2 regions of the Streptosporangium sp. NPDC002544 genome follow, and region 1 is predicted to be linked to the other one. Evidence: riboswitches for the same ligand, from Rfam matches in the RefSeq annotation. Region 1 holds a riboswitch; the other holds the start of a gene.
The links. A riboswitch is a leader RNA that binds a small molecule or an ion and turns the genes downstream of it on or off. The one in region 1 is predicted to bind cobalamin.

Region 2: another riboswitch for cobalamin. It lies ahead of ABT061_RS26170 (CbtB domain-containing protein); the one in region 1 lies ahead of ABT061_RS20710 (ribonucleoside-diphosphate reductase subunit alpha).

Annotation. Positions count from the first base shown of each region.
Region 1 is NZ_JBEOWJ010000012.1:227,566-234,655, forward strand. Features, by position in the region: gene ABT061_RS20705 (ribonucleotide-diphosphate reductase subunit beta) at 1-199, opposite strand, end outside; gene ABT061_RS20710 (ribonucleoside-diphosphate reductase subunit alpha) at 266-2,521, opposite strand; cobalamin riboswitch at 2,638-2,839, opposite strand; gene ABT061_RS20715 (tripartite tricarboxylate transporter substrate-binding protein) at 2,844-3,866, opposite strand; gene glmS (glutamine--fructose-6-phosphate transaminase (isomerizing)) at 3,971-5,779, opposite strand; gene ABT061_RS20725 (hypothetical protein) at 5,806-6,081, opposite strand; gene ABT061_RS20730 (N-acetylmuramoyl-L-alanine amidase) at 6,235-7,090, shown strand, end outside.
Region 2 is NZ_JBEOWJ010000018.1:50,212-57,301, forward strand. Features, by position in the region: gene ABT061_RS26150 (cobyrinic acid a,c-diamide synthase CobB) at 1-471, opposite strand, end outside; gene cobO (cob(I)yrinic acid a,c-diamide adenosyltransferase) at 465-1,067, opposite strand; gene ABT061_RS26160 (magnesium chelatase subunit D family protein) at 1,069-3,162, opposite strand; gene ABT061_RS26165 (CbtA family protein) at 3,212-3,937, opposite strand; gene ABT061_RS26170 (CbtB domain-containing protein) at 3,948-4,136, opposite strand; adenosylcobalamin (AdoCbl) riboswitch at 4,140-4,286, opposite strand; gene cobF (precorrin-6A synthase (deacetylating)) at 4,515-5,279, opposite strand; gene chrA (chromate efflux transporter) at 5,346-6,527, opposite strand; gene ABT061_RS26185 (DUF5753 domain-containing protein) at 6,733-7,090, shown strand, end outside.

The sequences.
Region 1 (7,090 bases):
CGCCGGTGGCGAAGAACGCCACGAGGCGGTTGATCAGGTGACGCTCCTCGGGCGTCATCCTCGCCAGGTCCGCCAGGTCGGAGGCGAGATCCACCTCCTCGACGGTCCAGGTGTTGCGGATCGCGGCCCGGTAGCGCTCGTAGAACTCGGGGTAGCGCATCGGCCGCAGGGTGAGATCCATGCCGGGGTCGAGCAACATCGGGAAAATGCCTTTCGGAGTGGCTGAGGGGTGACGGGGTGCCCTCGGGACGGGCCGCCGGCAGGCCTACTGGCAGGCGTCGCAGTACTCGGGGTTCTCCAGGGAGCAGGCGACGGCCTGGGGGTCGAGGACGGGGACGGGGACCTCCCCGGCCACCGGTGCCGCCACGGTGGCCTGCGCGATCCGGGTGGCCGGGCGCGAGCGCAGGTAGTAGGTGGTCTTCAGGCCCGACTTCCAGGCGTAGGCGTACATCGAGGAGAGCTTGCCGATGGTCGGCGTGGCCATGAACAGGTTCAGCGACTGCGACTGGTCGATGTACGGGGTGCGTGCGGCGGCCAGGTCGATCAGCGCCTTCTGCGGCAGCTCCCAGGCGGTCCGGTAGAGCAGCTTCAGGTCGGCGGGGATCTCGGGAATGTCCTGAACGGAGCCGTCGGCGCGCTTGATCGCGTCACGGATCCGCGAGGTCCACAGCCCCCGGGCCCGCAGGTCGGCGACGAGATAGCGGTTGACCTGGAGGAACTCACCCGAGAGGGTCTCGCGCTTGAAGATGTTGGAGACCTGCGGCTCGATGCACTCGTAGCAACCGGCGATGGAGGCGATCGTGGCCGTGGGCGCGATCGCGATCATCAGCGAGTTACGCAGCCCCGTTCCGGCGATCCGCTCCCTGAGCTCCGTCCACGCGGCCGACGTCGCGGCCCCGTAGTGGTCGGGGTGGAGCACCCCGGCGGCGGCCCTGGTCTCCCGGTACGAGGGGTGGCGGCCCCGCTCCACGGCCAGATCCGAGGAGGTCCGGTAGGCGGCCAGCGCGATCTCCTCGGAGATCCGGGTGGACAGCTCCAGCGCCCGCGGCGAGTCGAACGGCAGCCGCAGCGTGAACAGCACGTCGGCCAGGCCCATCACGCCGAGCCCGATCGGGCGCCACCTCTGGTTGGCGGCCCGGGCCTCGGGGGTCGGGTAGAAGCCCAGGTCGATGGTGCGGTCGAGGAACCGCACGGCGGTGCGGACCGTCGCGCGCAGCCGCGCCCAGTCGATGCCCTCTCCGGAGTCCCCGGACAGGTGGGCGGCCAGGTTGATCGAGCCGAGGTTGCAGACCGCGGTCTCGGCGTCGCTGGTGACCTCGAGGATCTCGGTGCAGAGGTTCGACAGATGGATGACGTTTTCCGGCCTGGCCGTCTGGTTGGAGGTCCGGTTGGCCGCGTCCTTGAAGGTCATCCAGCCGTTGCCGGTCTGGGCGAGCGTACGCATCATCCGGCCGTACAGGGTGCGGGCGGGGAGCTGCGCGGTGAACCGGCCCTCGGCCTCGGCGGCCCGGTAGGCGTCGTCGAACGCGGCGCCGTACAGGTCGGTGAGGTGCGGGACCTCCTTGGGGTCGAACAGTGACCACACGCCGTCGGCCTCGACCCGGCGCATGAACTCGTCGGGGATCCAGTTGGCCAGGTTCAGGTTGTGCGTGCGGCGGGCCTCCTCGCCGGTGTTGTCGCGCAGTTCGAGGAACTCCTCGATGTCGGCGTGCCAGGGCTCCAGGTAGACGCAGGCCGCGCCCTTGCGGCGGCCGCCCTGGTTGACCGCGGCGACGCTTGCGTCCAGGGTGCGCAGCCAGGGCACGATGCCGTTGGAATGGCCGTTGGTACCGCGGATCAGCGAGCCCCGCGAGCGGATCCGGCTCCAGGCGATCCCGATGCCCCCGGCGTACTTCGACAGCCGCGCGACCTGCCCGTAGCGCTCGTAGATGGCCTCCAGCTCGTCGCGGGGCGAGTCGAGCAGGAAGCACGAGGAGAGCTGGGGCCTGCGCGAGCCGGAGTTGAACAGCGTGGGCGAACTGGGCAGGTAGGACAGGGTGGCCATGAGCGCGTACAACTCGGCGGCCTCCTCGACGGTCTCGGACAGGCCGCAGGCCACCCGGAGGAAGAAGTGCTGCGGGCGCTCCAGCACCTTGCGGGTGCGCGGGTGACGCAGCAGGTAGCGGTCGTAGACGGTACGCAGCCCGAAGTACTCGAATCTGGCGTCGGCGTCCGGCTCGATGAGCGCGTCCAGGACCCCGGCGTGGGCGGCCACGAACTCCGCGAGCCCGTCGGCGATCAGCCCCGCCTCGTGCGTCGCGGCGACCGACTCGGAGAAGTCGCGGACGCCGTGCTCGGCGGCCTCGTCGGCGATCAGCTCGGCCAGCAGCGCGGCGGCGACCCTGGAGTTCTCGGGGTCGGTGATCACCCGGGCCGCCGCCTCGTCGATGGCCAGCCTGCGATCGACCGGCGCGTTCCCGGCGTTCTCCGCCACGGTTCCCGCCGCGATCCCTGCTGCGGTCTCTGCCAAGGCCTGTGTCACGTGGTGTTCCTCGCTCGCTCTGACTTCCCCGTACGGCTCCGCCGGAGGGGCACGCGTCCGCGAGCGATCCCGGGCACGCCGGACCGCCTCGTTCCGCGGGCCCTCCCACGAGGCCCTGGACAATCACGTCACCGGCAGGTCTTCGGACTCACGGGCGCCCTGCGCATGCCTACCGGCCGTCGCTTCCCGGGCATGGTTCACCCAGTGCTCACATGACGGCTTTCGTTCCCGTTCACCGCTGCGGGGCAGTCCCGGAATCTCACCGGGTTCCCTCTTGCCTCGCCCCTCCCGGGGCGAACCAGCAACGAGCAGGATCCTACATCTAGGGGCGTCTGACGCAACTACCCCAACAAGTTGTGTCGGAGGACTTCAGTAGCCCGAGCTCGTGAAGCACCCCGCGGGTGCGGGCCGTCTCGGTGAAGAGCCACTGGCGGAAGTCGTCGCCGCTGAGGTAGACCCGGCTCCATCCATTGGCCGCACACAGGGCGCGCCAGCGCGGCGCGGCGTCGATCCTGTCACACAGGGCGATCGCGGCGTCCCGGTCCGTCTGGCTCATGCCCTTGGGTCCCAGCAGGCCGCACCAGTCGCTGTACTCCAGCCGGACCTCGACCTCCAGGAGCGTCGGCGCGTCGATCCCGTCGAGCCGGCTGCCCGAGGAGACCACCAAGGGACGCAGGCGGCCCGCGGTGATCTCGGGCCGCAGGGCGCGGGCCGACCCCAGCAGGGCCGCCACCCGTCCGACCTGGAGTGCCTCGGCGGCATCCTCGGCGCCGAGGAACCCCGCGTACTCCAGCAACCGGGCGTCCACCCCGAGGCACTTGCCGATCATGCCGTAGAGCACGTGGTCGGAACCGCCCTCCGGCCGGCCGCCGACCGTCAGCACCGCCGGGTTGCGGCGCAGCTCCGCGGCGAAGTCCTCGAAGGTGCGCAGGCGGGAGTCCGAGGGGACGACCAGGACCGTCCAGTCGCCGACCAGGCGGGCGAGAGGGGTGGCGGCGTCCACCACCGCGGCGGTGTTGGCGATCTCCGCGGCCGTCACCATCGGCATCGCGGTGACGAGCAGCGTGCCCTCGTGCGTGAACGAGCCGCGTACGGCGCCGAACGCGTCACGCGGGATGGAACCCAGGGCTCCCGGCCGCCCGACGGCCATGGCGGAGCGCGCCAGTCCCGACAGGACCAGGACGGAGGCGAGCCTGCCCGCGATGCCGTCCCAGCCGTGGCCGTCGGCGGTGGGTTCGAGGATGCTCAGGCGGCCCACGGCCGATTCGGCGGAATCACCGTTCAGGTCGCAGCCCGCGACGACCATGGCACCCGCCACCAGCGCGAAAAACCTCCTACGGCGCATAAGCGCCCCTTCCCCCAAGAACCCCCTATACCATAGGTTACCCTCTTATCACTATCTGTTACAGACCGGGGCGGCCACCACCGGCGGCCGCCCCGGGAGCCGTCTCATTCCACCGTGACGCTCTTGGCCAGGTTGCGGGGCTTGTCGACGTCCCGCCCCAGTGCCACGGCGGCATGGTAGGCGAAGAGCTGAAGCGGGATCGACAGCAGGATCGGGTCCAGCTCGGTCTCGTTCCTGGGCACCACGACGCAGTCGTCGGCCAGCTTGGGGCCGGTCGTGCGGTGACCGACCATGAGCACCCGGCCGCCCCGGGCGCGGATCTCACCCAGCGTGGTGAGGTTCTTGTCCAGCAGCTCGTCGTCGGGGACGATCGCCACGGTCGGCATGTCCGGGCCGATCAGCGCCAGCGGCCCGTGCTTGAGCTCGCTGGCCGGGTACGCCTCGGCGTGCACGTAGGAGATCTCCTTGAGCTTCTGCGCGCCCTCGCGGGCCACCGGATATCCCCGGACCCGGCCCACGAACATCATGCTCGGCGCCTCGGCGTACTTCTGCGCCAGCTCCTTGAGCCGCGGCTCCAGCGTCAGGATCTCCTTGATCTGGTCCGGCAGCCTCCGCAGGCCCTCGCAGATCCGGCGGCCGTCGGCGGGGGACAGGTCACGCACCCGGCCGAGGTGCAGCGCGAGCAGCGCGAAGGCCACGGCTGTCGAGGTGAACGCCTTCGTGCTCGCCACCGAGACCTCGGGCCCCGCGTGCAGGTAGAGGCCGCCGTCGCACTCACGGGCGATCGCGCTGCCCACGGTGTTGACGATGCCGAGCACCCGGCCGCCCTTGCGCTTGAGCTCCTGGACGGCGGCGAGGGTGTCGTAGGTCTCCCCCGACTGGCTGATCGCCACATACAGGGTGTCCGCCTCCACCACCGGGCTGCGGTAACGGAACTCGCTGGCCGGCTCCGCGTCGGCCGGGATGCGCGCCAGCTCCTCGATGAGCTGCGCGCCGATCTGGCCCGAGTAGTACGCGGAACCACAGCCGATGATCTTCACCCGGCGGAACGAGCGGGTCTCCCGCGCGTCCATGTTGAGGCCCCCCAGGTGGGCGATGTGGAAGCGGTCGTCCAGACGCCCGCGAAGCGTCCTGGCCACGGTGTCGGGCTGCTCGGAGATCTCCTTGAGCAGGTAGTGCTCGTAACCGCCCGTGTCGTAGTGCCCCGCCTCCCAGTCGACGGTCAGCGTCTCCTTGGCCGTCTCCCGCGCGTCGCTGGCGAAGGTGTTGAACCCGTCCGCCTTGAGCACGGCGATCTCGCCGTCCTCCAGGTGGACCACCTGGCGGGTGTAGCGGACCAGCGCGGCGACGTCCGACGCGGCGAACATCTCCTTCTCACCGATGCCCAGCACGATGGGGCTTCCGTTGCGGGCCACCACCACCTCGCCGGGGCGCTCAGAGTCGATCACCGCGATGCCGTACGTGCCGACGACCCGCTTGAGCGCGGTCCTGACGGCCTCCTCCAGGGAGTCGGCCTCCTTGACCGTACGGGCGATCAGGTGCGAGAGCACCTCGGTGTCTGTCTCCGACAGGAAGATCGCGCCGTCGGCCTCCAGCTTGGCGCGCAGCTCGTCGGCGTTCTCGATGATGCCGTTGTGCACGACGGCGATGCGCTCGTCGGCGGACAGATGAGGGTGGGCGTTGACGTCACTGGGCGCTCCGTGGGTGGCCCAGCGGGTGTGGCCGATGCCCAGCCCGCCCTTGAACCGCGCGGGCACGACCGCCGCCAGGTCGGCCACCCGGCCCTTGACCTTGCGCATCTTCAGACCCTTGTTGGAGACCACCACCCCGGCCGAGTCATAGCCCCGGTACTCAAGACGCTGCAGACCCTCCAGCAGGATGGGGGCCGCGTCCTTGGGCCCTACATAGGCCACGATTCCACACATATATAACCCGTTCCTTATCCATAGACGATCCGGCGCAGCTGGCGCAGGGAGAGTTCAGGTGCCGCGACACGGCGTACCGCCAGCTCGGCGGCCAGCCTGGGGAAGATCTCGTCATTGACCAGCCCTCTCCCCTTGAGCTCCCCGTGACGCCGCCTGACGAACTCCTCAAGAGGTTCGGAGAAGTAGGCCAGCACGTCGGCGACGACTCGCGCCGCTTCGCCCGGGCCGAGGGCGCTCGTCCGGGTCAGGTGAGTGATCAGATCCTCATAGGGATGCCGTGTCGTGGGCACAGAGCAGGACCATACGCATCCGGGAGAGAGCACACCAAGTTTTCTGCCCGATTCCGGGCAGGGAATCTCCACAATGCCGCAACCCCGCCACAACGCGCGACAGTCGGCAATCTCTGATAACTCTAAGTAGCCATCAGAGGGGGAGGAACCATCATGCGCCGCCTGCCGGGGATCACCGTCGTCGCCACTCTCGCCGTACTGGTCTCGGCCGTCCCAGCACAGGCGGCACACCCGGGGGATCAGGTGACACGGCCCCGGAAGCGCCCGGCATCCACCACGACCGCGACCTCCCCCGGCGCTGTCGCCGGCACGCCGCCATCGGCGGGAACGGGTGCGCGGTCCGGCAGGCAGGCCGCCTTCGCGAAGGCGGCGCGGACGTACGGGGTGCCGGAGAGCGTGCTGCTCGCGGTCTCCTACCTGGAGTCCCGCTGGGAGGGCCACCGCGGCCTGCCCAGCGTCTCCGCCGGCTACGGCCCGATGCATCTGGTCGACGGCCGGGCCAGGCCGGGCCGGCCGCACGGCGTCGGCGAGGACCCGCGCGGCGACGAGACCCGGCCGCGCGTGATCGCTCTTCCGCCCGTCGCGCCGGCCCCGCCCCAGGACACCCTGCGACGGGCCTCGGAACTGACCGGCCTGCCCCTCCGCCGACTGCGCGAGGACCCCTCCGCCAACATCATGGGCGGTGCCGCGCTGCTCGCCGACTACCGGCGCCGCACCGGCGGGAGCCCCGGCGCCGGCCCGGCGGGCTGGTACGACGCGGTGGCCCGCTATCCCGGCGTACCGGAAGAGGGCACCGTGGGAACGGAGGCGGCACGGTCCTTCGCCGACGAGGTCTACGCGACGATCCAGGCCGGTGCCGCGCGGGTGACCGACGACGGCGAACGGGTGGTGCTGCCCGCGACGCCGGGACTTTCCGCGCCGCGGGCGCCACTCCCCGAACCGCCCGTTCCGATGGCACAGCGCCGCGCGCACGGCCCCACCCCCACCCCCGCACCCGCGCCCGTCACGG
Region 2 (7,090 bases), on a different contig from region 1:
CCGCGGCGAGCCGACCCGGTTGAGGATCACCCCGGCCAGCCGGACCCGGGTGTCGAAGGAGGCGAAGCCCTGTACGAGCGCGGCCACGGACCTGCCCTGCCGCGCGGCGTCCACCACGAGCACCACCGGCGCGCCGATCAGCCGGGCGACGTGCGCGGTGGAGGCGAAGTCCCCGCTCCCGGCACCGTCGTACAGGCCCATGACCCCCTCGACCACGGCGATGTCCGCGTCCCGCGCACCGTGCAGGAAGAGCGGCGCGACCCGGTCCTCACCGGTCAGCCAGGGGTCGAGGTTGCGGCCGGGGCGCCCGGTGGCGAGCGCGTGGTAGCCGGGGTCGATGTAGTCGGGTCCCACCTTGTGCGGGGAGACCCGCAGACCCCGCGCGCGCAGCGCCGCCATCAGACCGGTCGCGACGGTGGTCTTCCCGCTGCCCGAGGACGGCGCGGCGATCACCAGTCGCGGCACTACCATTCGATGCCCCTCTGGCCCTTCTGCCCGGCGTCCATCGGGTGCCTGACCTTCCCCATCTCGGTCACCAGGTCGGCGACCTCGACCAGCCTCGGGTCGGCGTCCCTGCCGGTGATCACGACATGCTGGTTGCCCGGCCGCGCGACCAGAGTGGCGACCACGTCGTCCACGTCCAGCCAGCCCCATTTCAGGGGGTAGGTGAACTCGTCGAGGACGTAGAAGCGGTAGGTCTCCGCGGCCAGGTCACGCCTGATCTGCTCCCAGCCCTCGCGGGCGTCGGCGGCGTGGTCCTCCTCGCTGCCCGGCCGCTGGATCCACGACCAGCCCTCGCCCATCTTGTGCCAGGTCACGCTGCCGCCCTCGGCGGACTCGCCGAGCACCACGAGCGCCCGTTCCTCGCCGATGCGCCACTTGGCCGACTTCACGAACTGGAACACCCCGACCGGCCAGCCCTGGTTCCACGCGCGCAGCGCCATCCCGAAGGCGGCGGTGGACTTCCCCTTGCCCGGCCCGGTGTGCACGATCAACAGCGGCCGGTTGCGGCGCTGGCGCGTGGTGAGCCCGTCCTCGGGCACCGTGTCCGGCTTGCCCTGCGGCATCTCAGACCGCCTTCCGGTAGTCGGTACGGTAGTCACGGACGAGCCCGCCGAGCCCGCCGCCTGCCGCGAGCGCGTCGAGCCGTACCGCGGGCGCGCCCAGCCTGGCCGCGAGGTCGAGGGCCAGGCCGAGCCGCACCGGACCGCTCTCGCAGTCGACCACGACCCCCGCCGTACCGGCGAGCAGCGCGGCGGGGGCCGCCACGTCGGACCCCGAGGTGGCCCGGCCGTCGGTGACCACCACGAGCAGCGGCCTTCTGGCGGGGTCGCGCAGCCGCTCCACCCTGAGCACCTCGGCGGCCCGGCGCAGCCCGGCCGCCAGCGGGGTGCGACCGCCGGTCGGCAGCTCCCGCAGCCGCGCCGCGCCGACCTCGACCGAGGAGGTCGGGGGAAGCACCAGGTCCGCCGTGGATCCCCTGAAGGTGATCAGCCCGACCTTGTCCCGCCGCTGGTAGGCGTCGAGCAGCAGGCTGAGCACGGCCGCCTTGACCTCGCGCATGCGCTGCCGGGCCGCCATGGAACCGCTCGCGTCCACCACGAAGAGCACGAGGTTGCCCTCCTTGCCCTCGCGGACGGCCTCGCGCAGGTCGGTGTCACGTACCAGCAGGCCGGGGCCGCTACGGCCGCGCTCACGCTGGTACGGCGCGGCGGCGCGGAGCGTCGCCGACAGGTGCGGCCGCTGGAGCCGCCCGGCGGGAACCCGCGATCCGGTGGTCCGCCCGTTGGGGGTACGGGCCCGCGACCGCCGCCCCGAGGCGCCGTCGCCCAGCCCGGGGACCTGGAAGGGGCGCACCCGGTACGGTTCGGCGGCGGCGACCACCCGCTCGGCGAAGGGACGGTCCGGCGAGGCGCCGGTCCCGTCGGAGGCACCCGGGACATCGGCGGCGCCGGTCCCGGAACCACCGTCGTGCGAACCACCGTCGTGCGCGCCGCCGTGCGGGCCCGCACCGGAGCCATCACCCGCGGGACTTTCCGCAGAGCCGGTCTCGGGACCGTCCCCGGAGTTCACGGGGCCGTCCGAACCACCCGAATCGCCCGGACCGCCGGAGGTGCTCGGCCCTCCATCCGGGTCGTCCGGCTCGTCGCCGCCGTGCTCCGCCAGGAGGTCGTCGAGGCGTGACTCGTCAAGACCCGGCGCGTCGAACGGGTCTCGGCGGCGGCGGTGCGGCAGCGAGAGACGGGCCGCCTCGCGCACGTCCTCGGCCGTGACCTCGGCGCCGCCGCGCCAGGCCGCGTGCGCGATGGCCGCGTTGGCCGTGACCAGATCGGCCCGGAGCCCGTCCACCTCGAAGGCGGCGCACACCCCCGCGATCTGGCGCAGCCGGGCGTCCGGCAGCACGACCTGCCTGACCCGCTCCCTGGCCTCGGCGATCCGCCGCGCCAGGGCCGCCTCCTGTCCCGCCCACCCGGCGGCGAAGGAGGCGGGATCGGCGTCGAAGGCCAGCCGGCGCCGTACCACCTCGGCCCGCTCGTCCGGATTCCTGGACGCCCGCACCTCGACGGTCAGCCCGAAACGGTCCAGGAGCTGTGGCCGTAGCTCGCCCTCCTCCGGGTTCATCGTGCCGACCAGCAGGAACCGCGCCGCGTGCCGTACCGAGACCGACTCTCGCTCGACGAAGCAGGTGCCGAGCGCGGCGGCGTCGAGCAGCAGGTCCACGAGATGGTCGTGGAGCAGGTTGACCTCGTCGACGTAGAGGACACCTCGATGCGCGGCGGCGAGCAGGCCCGGCTCGAACGCCCTGACCCCCTCGGTGAGCGCGCGCTCGATGTCGAGCGCGCCGACCAGCCGGTCCTCCGACGCGCCGACGGGCAGCTCCACCAGCGCGGCCGGACGTTCCTGCCCGCTCTCGCCCGCGTCGTGCGGGCCGTCGGGGCAGCCCGGATCCGGCTCGGCCGGGTCGCAGGAGAAGCGGCAGGCGGCGATCACCTTGACCGCGGGGAGTTGTGCGGCGAGCGCGCGGACGATCGTGGACTTGGCGGTCCCCTTCTCCCCCCGGACCAGCACACCGCCCACCCGTGGGGAGACCGCGTTGAGTATCAGCGCGAGCTTGAGGTCGTCGAGACCGACGACGGCACTGAACGGATAGGCACCGATCACGAGGTTTCTTTCTGCGAGATCCTGCTGACGTGTCCGACCCGCCGAACGTTCAGTTCGGGGCCGCCGTGAGCGCGTCGCGGCGGACCGCGCGCTGGACGGCGATGCCGTACAGGACACCGATGGCCGACCAGAGCACGAGTTGCGTGCCGAGGGAGGACAGCCGGAAGTCCCACAGCAGCTGGGCGGGGAAGCCGTCGGGCACCTCGTTGACCGCCGGCAGCACGAACAGGGTGACGATGACGGGGACCAGGAAGCCGGCCGCGCCGGCGAGCCAGGGCCTGGCCGGCACCTTACGGGCGCAGGCCACTCCCACCGCCACGGACAGCAGGCCGATGGCGACCAGGACCAGGTACAGCGTGGTCCGGCTGCCGATGGTGTCCGGGTCACCGACGGCGGGCGGGTTGGCCGGGTACTTGACGAACGGCACCAGCACGATCGCGACGAACGCCGTGGCGGCCATCGTCGCGGCCAGCACCACGTCGGAGCGGGGACCGATCCGGCCGCGCAGCCCGGCGAAGACGAGGGAGAAGATACCCCCCACGGACATGCCGTACAGGGCCAGGGCGAGGAAGAGCCCGGCCTGCTGGCCGGACCGGCTGACCAGTGCCTCCTCCCCGTGGGAGTGCCCGACCTCGGTCTGGGCGTGGGCGGCGGCCTCTTCGAGCGCGATGGCCTGGTCGATGTTCGGCTCGCCCAGCAGGTAGGCGAACACGGCGGCGATCAGCCCGGCGACCAGCCCGACGAGCAGGCCGCGGAGCAACAGGGTACGGATCACGGCGCGCGGTCTAGTGGCAGGGAACGCCGAGCAGGTGGCGCCCGTCGTGCATGAGTTCGTGCAGATAGTCGCCCGCCTGCGACACCACCCCCTGGTCGAAGGTGACCAGGTAGGCCACCAGCAGGAGCAGCGGAACCGCCACGAGCCAGCGGGCCAGGTGGGAGAGGGGAACGGGCTGAGAAACGGACAGCTCACGCATGAGTAGCCTCCTTGGGGATGACGCGTCCCGACAGATGAGGACGCGGCGGCCAAGTAACCTGGCTCCCGGAACTCACGTTCCGGATACAGTGGCGCGACCGCACCGGCTTCTCACCGGACTTCCCTCGGACCACCGCGAAATCGTCCGCAATGTAACTCTTTTCGTGGCGGGCCGTCAACACAAGGTGATTCGTCGCGGCGTGGCCGCCCATCGATCCGGCCGCCACGCCCCGCTCCCCGGCCCTGGATGAATGGGGCCTGCTTCTTCGCGAGCCGTCCGACCGGGACGGCGACAGCGGAACGAGGAAGCCGGTGTGCACCCGGCGCGGGGATACCGGCCGGACGCGCGGCGGCCTCCGCAGGCCGCCGCGACAGGTGCTCAGCGAGACACCCTGCGGAGCAGGTAGGTGTCCATGATCCAGCCCTTGCGTGCCCGTGCCTCGGCACGCAGCTCGCGGATGCGGTCGGCGACCTCGGGCACCGGTCCGGCGACCAGGATCTCGTCGGGAGTGCCGAGGTAGGCACCCCAGTAGATGTCGAAGTCGGCGCCCAGATCGGCGCCCAGATCGGCGAAGGCGCAGTGGGCGTCCAGCATGACGACGACGTCGTCGGCCGAGGGCCCCTCCTCGGCGAGACGCCGGCCGGTGGTGATGTGCACCGGCCGGGCGACCCGGGTCAGGCTGACCCGATGCCGGGCGGTGAGTGCGGACACGCTGCTGACACCGGGAATCACCTCGTGCTCGAACCGGACCGAGCCCCGCTGGTGAATCTCCTCGACGATGGCCAGGGTGCTGTCGTACAGGCCCGGATCGCCCCACACCAGGAAGGCACCCGTCTGCCCCTCGGCGAGCTCGTCACGGATGAACCGCTCGCAGATGTCGGCGCGGCGCGAGCGCCAGTCCTCGACCGCGGGCGCGTAGTCGGGAGTGGTCCGGTCACGTTCGGGATCGCCGGCCTCGACGATCCGGTACGGCGGGCGGGCGTGCGCGTCGACGAGGTCGTGCCGCAGCTGGACAAGGTCGTGTTTGACCTCGCCCTTGTCCAGGACGAAGAACACGTCGGTACGGGCGATGGCCTTGACCGCCTGGAGGGTGAGATGGTCGGGATCACCGGCACCGATGCCGATGATGAGGATTCGCTTCACTCGACAGAGTCTGCCCGTACCGTTTCGAGATTCGGCACGGGGGGCCGCCCCGGCGACGCCTGCCGGTCAACCGACGAGCAGCGTGCGGGCCAGGCCGATGGCGGCGGCCACGGCGATGAACCAGGCGGTGTTGAGCCTGGTGCGCCACTGCAGCAGCAGCGCGAGCATGGCCAGTGCCACGGTGAGCGGGTCGACGAACGCGTCACCGGCCAGTTGCAGGGTGACACCGGCCATCAGGGCCAGCGCGGTGGCGTTGACCCCGTCCAGGAACGCCGACGACCAGGCCCGGCCGCGGATCCGGTCGACGAGCCGGGTCAGCAGGCCGACCAGCACGAACGACGGGGTGAAGATGGCGACGGTGGCCAGCACCGCCCCCGGCAGGGCGGCGATGACGTAACCGATGAAGGTGGCGGTGGTGAACACCGGCCCGGGGGTGAGCTGGCCGATGGAGATCGCGTCCAGCAACTGGTCGCGGGTGATCCAGCCGAGCCGCCGTACGAAGTCGCCCTCCAGGAAGGCCAGCAGGACGTAGCCGCTGCCGTACAGCACCGAGCCGATCTTCAGGAACGTCAGGAACAGCTCGGTGAGCCGGCCGCCGGTGGGGTCGGGAAAGCGCGGCCCGGCCAGCAGCGGCACCAGCACCAGACCTGGAGAACCGCGACTCGGCAGCCAGAGGTGCCTGGTGCCGGCCGCCATCACCACCAGCCCGCCGACGGCCAGTACGAGCAGCTCGTTGACGCCGAGCAGGTACAGCGCCAGTGCCACCGTGGCGACGAGCGCGGTCAGCCGGCCCTTGATCGCGGTCCTGAGCAGTCCGGCCAGGGCCCACACCACGATGGCCACCACCACCGGTTTGATCCCGTACAGCAACCCCTCGACGGCAGGGGTCCGGCCGTAGCGGACATAGGACCAGGCCAGGGCGAGGACGATGGCGAAGGCGGGCAGGATGAAGCACACCCCGGCGGCGATCAGCCCCTTCCAGCGAGCCCGGTCATAGCCCAGGTGGATGGCCAGCTCGGTGGAGTTGGGGCCGGGGATGAGGTTGACGGCGCCTATCAGGTCGACGAAGCGCTCATCGGAGACCCAGCCGCGCCGGCGCACCAGCTCGTCACGCATCATCGCGGTGTGCGCGGCCGGGCCGCCGAATCCGATCACGCCGAGTTTCAGGAAGACCCCGATGACCTCGCCCAGCGCGTGTGCCGGCCGTCCGCCGGATCCGCCACCGGTGTCATCGTGCGAAGCGTTCATCGTGGCCTTCCATCCGGGGGGTGTACCAAGTCGTGCATTGTTCACGACCACGTTGAACACCAGGCCGACGGCGGCCGAACACCGGGACCACGGCCGTGAACGTTTGACGCCTCCGGGAACGACCCCGAGTGATTCAGCCGTCTCCTGGCTGACCGGGAGCGGGCTTGGCGAGCTGGAACCAGAGCCTCGTGCTCCCGGGCGATCGGTGGAAACCCCAGCGGACCGCCGGCGTGTCGACCAGGGCGAGATCCCGGCCGCCCTCCGCCACCCCATCGGCGGCCCCGAGATCTTCCGTGATCAGATCGAGTGCGCGGCGTGGTCCGACGTCACACCGCAGATTCTTCCGTTCACCGGCCGACCTCATCCTGGAATGTCAGGCGCCTTCACCATCCTGCGTCTTCCCAGCTTGGACATCGCGCATGTCGAGACGATGAACACCGACGCCTACCTCGAAGACGAACACAGCGTCGAACGGTATCTCCGGGCTTTCGATCACCTCTGCGACCTTGCTCTGAGCCCTGACAAATCAGATTCCTTTCTCAGGGAAATAGCCGTTACGCTCT